Sinorhizobium fredii USDA 257: one gene and its partner. The main gene of each other region encodes a partner of the protein of the gene in region 2 in a complex. Links are inferred from orthologs where the notes say so. Each region holds a gene or a part of one and is shown on either strand. Other genes may lie near its edges.

Evidence for each region. Proteins that work in one complex are often made in the same cells at the same time.
Region 1: the proteins of accD (region 2) and accB are in contact, whole or in part, in a solved structure (PDB 8UXZ), measured with the Escherichia coli proteins. The link is inferred for Sinorhizobium fredii USDA 257 from one-to-one orthologs.

What each region holds. Positions count from the first base shown.
Region 1 is NC_018000.1:3,530,034-3,535,302, forward strand. The notes cover bases 1-2,785. They hold accB (acetyl-CoA carboxylase biotin carboxyl carrier protein), read right to left. Parts: upstream 1,741-2,785; coding sequence 1,261-1,740; downstream 1-1,260. Other genes in these bases: accC (acetyl-CoA carboxylase biotin carboxylase subunit), read right to left, coding at 1-1,248; aroQ (type II 3-dehydroquinate dehydratase), read right to left, coding at 1,764-2,210; USDA257_RS16330 (DsbA family protein), read right to left, coding at 2,356-2,785. Also shown: more of USDA257_RS16330, read right to left, coding at 2,786-3,123; USDA257_RS16335 (pyridoxal phosphate-dependent aminotransferase), read left to right, coding at 3,352-4,509; USDA257_RS16340 (Rne/Rng family ribonuclease), read right to left, coding at 4,596-5,269. UniProt on the Escherichia coli protein: This protein is a component of the acetyl coenzyme A carboxylase complex; first, biotin carboxylase catalyzes the carboxylation of the carrier protein and then the transcarboxylase transfers the carboxyl group to form malonyl-CoA.
Region 2 is NC_018000.1:6,135,567-6,138,537, reverse strand. It holds accD (acetyl-CoA carboxylase, carboxyltransferase subunit beta), read right to left. Parts: upstream 1,958-2,971; coding sequence 1,043-1,957; downstream 1-1,042. Other genes in the region: trpB (tryptophan synthase subunit beta), read right to left, coding at 2,853-2,971; trpA (tryptophan synthase subunit alpha), read right to left, coding at 2,008-2,847; USDA257_RS28750 (bifunctional folylpolyglutamate synthase/dihydrofolate synthase), read right to left, coding at 1-902.

The sequences.
Region 1 (5,269 bases), 2.6 Mb from region 2 along the record:
CAACGTCGTCTTGATGCCATCGATGACAAATTCGTCGAGCACACGGCGCAGCCGCATCATGCATTCGACGCGCGTCCGCCCGTGGACAATCAGCTTGCCAATCAGGCTGTCATAATAGGGGGGAATCCGATAGCCCTGATAGGCGCCGCTATCGACGCGCACGCCGAGGCCGCCGGGCGCGTGGAAATGCGTGATCGTGCCCGGGGAGGGCACGAAAGTGCGCGGATCCTCGGCATTGATGCGGCATTCGATGGCATGACCGGAGAAGACGACGTCTTCCTGCTTGACCGATAGGCCACCGCCCGATGCTACGCGGATCTGCTCGTGCACCAGGTCGATGCCGGTGATAGCTTCGGTGATCGGATGCTCGACCTGCAGGCGCGTGTTCATTTCGATGAAATAGAACTCGCCCTCCTCGTAGAGGAACTCGATCGTGCCGGCGCCGCGATACTTCATCTTCTTCATCGCGTCGGCGCAGACCTGACCGATCTTCATGCGCTGCTCGACGTTGAGAGCCGGGGAATTCGCTTCCTCCCAGACCTTCTGGTGGCGGCGCTGCAGCGAGCAGTCGCGTTCGCCGAGATGGATGGCATTGCCTTCGCCGTCGCCGACGATCTGGATTTCGATATGACGCGGCTTTCCGAGAAATTTCTCCATATAGACCGCGTCGTTGCCGAAGGCGGCCGCCGCCTCCGAGCGTGCCGTCGCGACGGCATGCTCGAGATCCTCTTCCGTTCTGGCGACCTTCATGCCGCGTCCGCCGCCGCCGGCCGTCGCTTTGATCAGGACTGGGAAGCCGATCTCGCGGGCAATCTTAAGAGCGTTCTCGGGCTTCACTTCGCCGTCGGAGCCGGGAACGACCGGAATGCCGAGCTCCTCCGCGGTCTTCTTGGCGGTGATCTTGTCGCCCATCAGACGGATGTGCTCGGCCGTCGGGCCGATGAAGGTGATGCCGTGCGCCTCGAGGATATCCGCGAACTTGGCGTTTTCCGAAAGGAAGCCGTAACCCGGATGCACCGCATCAGCGCCGGTGATCTCACAGGCAGCGACGATCTGATGGATGTTCAGATAGCTTTCGCGGGATGGCGGCGGACCGATGCAGACGCTCTCGTCGGCCAACCGGACATGCATGGCGTCGCTGTCTGCGGTCGAATGCACGGCCACGGTCGCGATGCCGAGTTCCTTGCAGGCGCGCAGCACGCGCAGAGCGATTTCGCCGCGATTGGCAATGAGGATTTTCGAGATCATCGCCATCGTGCCTTATTCGATCACGATCAGAGGTTCGCCATATTCGACCGGAGCGGCGTCTTGCACGAGAATTTCCGTCACCTTGCCGGAGCGGGGAGCCGGGATCTGGTTCATCGTCTTCATGGCCTCGATGATCAGAATCGTCTGGCCTTCCTTGACCGTCGCGCCGACCTCGATGAACGGGCGGGCGCCCGGGGCCGGGGAGAGATAAGCCGTGCCGACCATCGGCGCCGTCACCGCGTTCTTCGTATTGTGGCCACCTTCGAGAGTCGCGGCGGGTGCGGCGACCGGCGCAGGTGCCGCGGACATTGCCGGATGCATCTGGTAGGTGGGCATTGCGTGCATGGGCATCGCAACAGGCGTGCCGTTCCGCGAAACGCGGATGCGCAGATCGTCCTGTTCCACTTCGATCTCGGTCAGGTCGGTATCCTTGAGGATATTGGCGAGATCGCGGATCAGCGCCTGATCGATACCCGGTTTCTTGTCAGCCATGGGATATGAGCCTCGTGTACTTCTTATTTCGACGTGTTTGTCAGGTTCTTTAGCGCATGCAGCGCCAGAATGTAACTCTGCGCACCGAAGCCGCAGATCACGCCCTTGACGGCCGGCGCAATCATCGACTTGTGGCGGAATTCCTCGCGCGCATGGATGTTGGAAAGATGCAGTTCCACGACCGGAACCGCGATCGCGCGAATGGCATCGTGCATGGCAATCGACGTGTGCCCATAGGCGGCCGGATTGATCGCCACGCCGGCGGCCTTTTCGCCCGCCTCGTGCAGCCAGTCGACCAGCACGCCTTCGATGTTCGATTGGCGGAAATCGACGTCGAAGCCAATGAGCTTCCCCTCCGCTTTGCACATCGCCTCGATATCGGCCAAGGTCTGGCCGCCGTAGATGCCCGGTTCGCGCTTGCCGAGGGCATTCAGGTTTGGGCCATTCAGCACAAAAATCGTCGAGGACATAAGGGATTCCGGTCTGGTGATGGGAGGTTACCTATAGACCGATGGTTCCGTGAGGGAAAGCCCCCCGGGTACCCAGGGGATTTGTCCACAAGTCATAGGCTGAATTGAGGGAACCGGCTGTGACGCGTTCCGCGTCGCTGCTCGGTCAGCAGGCCGTTTTGCCGCATTCACGCAGATTGGCGACCTTGCCGGTGAGCTCGGCGGCGCCGACGGCGCCGTAAACCGCCTCGTTGCCGATCACATAGGATGGCGTGCCGGTGATGCCGAGATCATTGGCGAGCATATAGGCTTCGCGCATCGAGGCGTCATTCGGGTCGTCTTCCATTTTGGCGCGCAGTTGCTCTTCGGTCACCCCCAGCTTGGCAGCAACGGCGATCGCCGTTTCCTCCGTGGCCCGCTCTTCGGCGCCAAGCAGCGCACGGTGGAAATCACCGTATTTCTCCGGTGCGAGCACGCGGAACGCGGCGCTGACCTTGTGAGCGGCGAGCGAATCGGGCCCGAGGATGGGGAGCTCCTTCAGCACGAAGCGCACGTTCTTGTCCTTGGCGAGGATCTCATCCATGTCGGAGAGTGCCCGCTTGCAATAGCCGCAATTGTAGTCGAAGAACTCGACGATGGTGATGTCGCCCTTGGGATTGCCGAGCGTCGTGTCGTAGGCGGAATTGAAGATCGCCTCCTTGTTGTTGGCGATCGCGGCTTGCGACGCTTCCTGCTGCTTGGCGCGCTGTTTGGCAGACAGCGCTTCCTGTACTTCCAGCATGATCTCCGGATTGGCGAGCAGATACTCCTTGATGTAGGCGCCGATCTCTTCCTTTTGCTTTGCGTCGAGCGCCGCCGCGGACTGGGGCAGGGCGATGCCGCCTGCGAGCGCAATCAGCGCTCCGGCGGCGATCATCTTCTTCTTGAGCGTCATCATTCCCTCGTTGTCTTCTCGTACCTGTCTGTCGCCCATTTCGCATTGCCGCGTCAACGCATCTTCGAAGGCAACGACAATAGCGAGCCTGCCGTCGATGCGAGCATAGGGTGCGCGGGCGCGAAACGAAACGGCAAAATCGGCCGAATTGCGGCGCTCCCATACTTGTGAAGGGTGAAACGATCGGGCAAAGGGGCGGGATGCCAGCCAACTTATGAGGATCAGCCATTGGCACAGATTTCGAAACGCAGCGCGGTCGAACCGTTTCATGCCATGGATGTACTGGCGGAAGCGACGCGTCGCCGCGATGCCGGCTATCCTGTCATATCTATGGCAGTCGGCCAGCCCGCCCATCCCGCGCCGAAGGCGGTGCTCGAGGCGGCGCGGCGGGCGTTGGAGCACGGTCGTCTCGGCTATACGGACGCCCTCGGCACGCTCTCCCTGAAGCGGGCGATCGCCGCCCACTATCAGAGCCGTCACGGGGTCACGCTTGATCCGCAACGGATCGCGATTACCACTGGCTCCTCGGCGGGCTTCAATCTGGCCTTCCTGGCTCTCTTCGATCCGGGCGACTGCGTCGCCATCGCCCGTCCCGGCTATCCCGCCTATCGCAACATCATGGCCGCACTCGGCCTGAGTGTGGTCGAGATCGAAGCGAATGCCGAAACCGGCTTCACGCTCACGCCGGAAAGCCTGGAGCGGGCCGCGGCGCTGGCCGGCAAGCCGCTGAAGGGGGTGCTCCTCGCCAGTCCGGCAAACCCGACCGGCACGGTCACGGGCAAGGCGCGCCTGAAGGCGCTCGCCGACTATTGCCGAACACAATCGATCGCCTTCATCTCCGACGAGATCTATCACGGGCTGACCTTCGCCGGCGAAGAGACCTCGGCGCTGGAGATCGCCGATGACGCGGTCGTCATCAACTCTTTCTCGAAATATTATTGCATGACCGGCTGGCGCATCGGCTGGATGGTGCTGCCGGAAGCCCAGATCCGGGTCTTCGAGAGAATCGCCCAGAGCCTCTACATCTCGCCCCCGGAGCTTTCGCAGATTGCCGCCGAGGCGGCGCTCGGAGCGCACGAGGAACTGGACGGTTACAAGCGATCCTATGCCGCAAACCGCGATCTCCTGCTGAAGCGCCTTCCCGAAATCGGTTTTTCGATCGCATCGCCCATGGATGGCGCCTTCTATGCCTATGTGGACGCCCGCCGGTTCACCAATGACAGCATGGCATTTGCCCGTCGCATGCTGGCCGAGATCAACGTCGCCGCCACACCAGGCTTCGATTTCGATCCGCTCGAGGGGCACCGCACCATGCGCTTTTCCTACGCGGGTTCGGCCGCCGACATGGCCGAAGCGATGGACCGCATTGCAGGCTGGTTGAAATAGCCGGCCTCCTGCGCTGCTCGGCCGATAGTCGCAATAAAAAAGCCCGGAGCGATCCGGGCTTTCTTGTTGGTAAGCTCATGGTTCCTTTAGAAAAAGCCGCGGCGCTGCCACCAGCCGCCCTTTTTCGGCTTGGCCGGCTCTTCTTCGGCTTCGCCCTTGGCGACGTTCGAGGTCACGACGGGCTCTGAGGCAATCGTCGTCAGATCGCGGTTCGCGCGTGCGGGCTTGGCGCCTTCCAGGTCCGCGGCCGCTTCTTCCACCGCAGCAGGGACGGGTTCGTTCGGCTGCGCTTCGATAGCCTGTTCGGCGGCTGTGTCGGCATTTTCCGCCGGTGCCTCGGCCACGACGGCCTTCTTGCGGCTGCGCTTCGGCTTTGCCGGCTTTGCTTCCTCTGCCGGGGGCTCTGCGACGACAGGCGCGGCATCCACGACCTGTTCGATGGCCGCGGCGGCAGCAACATCCGCATCCTCCGCCTCCGCCGCTTCCTCGGCATCAGCCGGTTCTTCACCGGATTCCGCCGCAAGAGCGGATTCGCCCTCGGCTTCCGACAGCTCCGGCCGGTTGCGGCGGCCGCCCCGCTTGCCGCGACGGCGGCGCTTGCGCTTCTGGTCGCCGTCTGCCGTTAGAGCATCCTGGGCTTCGCCTTCGTCCTCGGCATCGTCGGCTTCGTCGACTGCGCCATCGTCCATGTCTCCGGCTTCGGCGGCGGCCGATTCCGGCGTTTGGCCTGCGCCCTTGCCGCGGCGGCGGCGGCGGCGCT
Region 2 (2,971 bases):
CGCTGCAGGCGCCCCGGCCATTCGACGCCGGCCAGGCCCTTCTCGATCGCCGCTTCCGGAACGTCGAACCCGGCCGCCCGGACGGCGCGGATCGCCGCCGCGGCATTGGCATATTGGTGCCGGCCCGGCAGGCGCGGCAGCGGCAGGTCCGCAAGGCCGTTCTCGTCCTGGAAAATCAACCTGCCGAATTCCTCATGCGCCATGAAATCCTGGCCATAGACGGACATCGGGCAGCCGAGCCGCTCGGCCGTATCGACGAGCACGTCGCGCACACCATCTTCCTCTTGATGGCCGATCACCACCGGGCAGCCGCGCTTCATGATTCCGGCCTTTTCGGCGGCGATCAGTTCTACGCGATCGCCGAGATAGGCCTGGTGATCGAGCGAGATCGGCATGATGACGGAAACCGCCGGCCGGGCGATAACATTCGTCGCATCGAAGCGGCCGCCGAGACCGACCTCGATAATCGCAACATCGGCCGGGTGCTCTGCGAACAGCACGAAGGTGACCGCCGTCAGGATTTCGAAGACGGTGATCTTCTCGCCGGCATTGGCTTTCGCAACGCGGCGTACCGCATCGGCGAGAACCGGATCGCTGACGAGCGCACCCTTGCCGCTCGCGACGCCGAGCCGATAACGCTCGTGCCAGTTCACCAGATGCGGCGATGTGTGCACATGAACGCTGAGACCCGCCGCCTCCAGGATTGCCCGGGAAAATGCGGTGACGGAGCCTTTTCCGTTCGTGCCGGCGACATGGATGATCGGCGGCAGGCGGTCCTGCGGGTTTCCAAGCGCGGCGAGCAGCCGCGTGATCCTGTCGAGCGACAGGTCGAACCCCTTGGGATGCAGGGCAAGAAGCTTGTCGATCTCCTGCGCCGCCTCGCTGACCTGTGCCGCCGTCATGTTCCTGCCTCGCAAAAGATGATCCGCTGCTCGATGATTCCTTAGAACGGAATTGCAGCAAATCAAGACACTTACAACGACGTATGCGCGTCCGGATGGGACGCGCAACGTTCAATACAGGGCTCGTTGGGTTGCGGCGGCTACGCCCGGGCTGCGAGCGGCAAGGCCGAAACCTGGGAGCCGCTCTCCCGCCTTGCGGCCTCCGCCGGCTTCTTCATCAGGATCTTCAGTACGCGTGCCAACGTCGCCGGGATGTCGTGGCGCTTGACGACCATGTCGACCATGCCGTGCTCCAGGAGGTACTCGGAGGTCTGGAAGCCGTCGGGGAGCTTTTCGCGCAGGGTCTGCTCGATTACCCGCTTGCCGGCAAAGCCGATCTCCGCACCGGGTTCGGCCAGGTGGATGTCGCCCAGCATCGCATAGGATGCGGTCACCCCGCCGGTAGTGGGATTGGTCAGCACGACGATATAGGGGAGCCCCGCTTCCTTCAGCAAATTCACCGCGACGGTGGTGCGGGGAAGCTGCATCAGCGAAAGGATGCCTTCCTGCATGCGGGCTCCGCCCGAAGCCGGGAACATCACCAGCGGGCACTTCTCGGCAATCGCTCTCTCGAAGGCCTTGATAATTGCTTCGCCGGCCGCCAGGCCGAGCGAGCCGCCGATGAAGTTGAACTCATGCACGACGGCGACCAGCTTGACGCCCTGAACGAGGCCAAGGCCCGCGACGATCGTATCCTCGAGCTCGGTCTTGGCGCGGCTGTCGCGCAGGCGGTCGAGATATTTCTTCGAATCGCGGAACTTCAGCGGATCCTGCGCCACCTTCGGCTGCGGCAGCGTTTCGTAGATTCCGCCATCGAAGAGATCCTTCAGGCGGGCCTTTGCCGGCATCTTCATATGATGGCCGGACTGCGGGATGACCCACTTGTTCTCTTCGAGATCGCGATGGAACACCATCTCGCCGGTTTCAGGGCACTTGATCCAGAGGTTCTCCGGAACTTCCCTGCGGCCGAGCATCGAATTGATCTTCGGCCGAACGTAGTTTGTGATCCAGTTCACTTATAGACTCCTGAAGCTGTCCTTCGGCTTCTGCGCGCCAATATGGGCGATTATTCGGCTGCCGCAAGGCGTGCGGCCCGCACCCCGGCCGAAAGCCCCCGCACAAGCGCCTCGACGCCGGGCACCGTCGCCTCGGTGACGTGACCTTCTTCGGTCAGGCTCGAGGCGATCTGGTTGACGATCGCCGTGCCAACCACGACACCATCGGCCGAGGCGCCGATCACCCGCGCATGGTCGGCGGTCTTGACGCCGAAGCCGACACAGACGGGCAGCTTCGTGTGTGACTTGATCCGTGCCACCGCACCGGCAATCAGCGACGGATCGGGCAAGGCGGAACCGGTGATGCCGGTCATCGAGACGTAATAGACGAAACCGGAGGTGTTTTCGAGAACCTTGGGCAGACGGCGGTCATCCGTCGTCGGCGTCGCCAGACGGATGAAGCTGATGCCCTTCTTCAGGGCCGGGATGCACAGTTCGTCGTCCATTTCCGGAGGCAGATCGACGACGATCAGTCCGTCGACACCCGCCTCGACCGCATCGTTCAAGAACCGTTCGACGCCGTAGATATAGATCGGATTGTAATAGCCCATCAGCACGACCGGGGTGCGCTGATCTTCGGCCCGGAAGCGGCGGGCGAGTTCGAGCGTCCTGGCGAGCGTCTGCCCGGCTTTCAGGGCGCGCTGGCCGGCAAGCTGGATCGCCGGACCGTCGGCCATCGGATCGGAAAACGGCACGCCCAGTTCGATCACGTCGGCGCCCGCCTTCGGCAGTGCCTGCATGATCGCCAGGGACGTTGCGAAGTCGGGATCGCCGCCCATGAAATAGGTGACGAGGACCGGGCGGCCTTCCGCCGCGACGTCGGCGAACCTCTGCTCGATGCGTGCGGTCATACTCGTTACTGCCCCATTCCCAGAATTTTGCCGACGGTGAAGATGTCCTTGTCGCCGCGACCGGAGAGATTCATCAGGATGATCTCGTCCTTGCCCATTGTCGGCGCCCGCTTGATAACCTCGG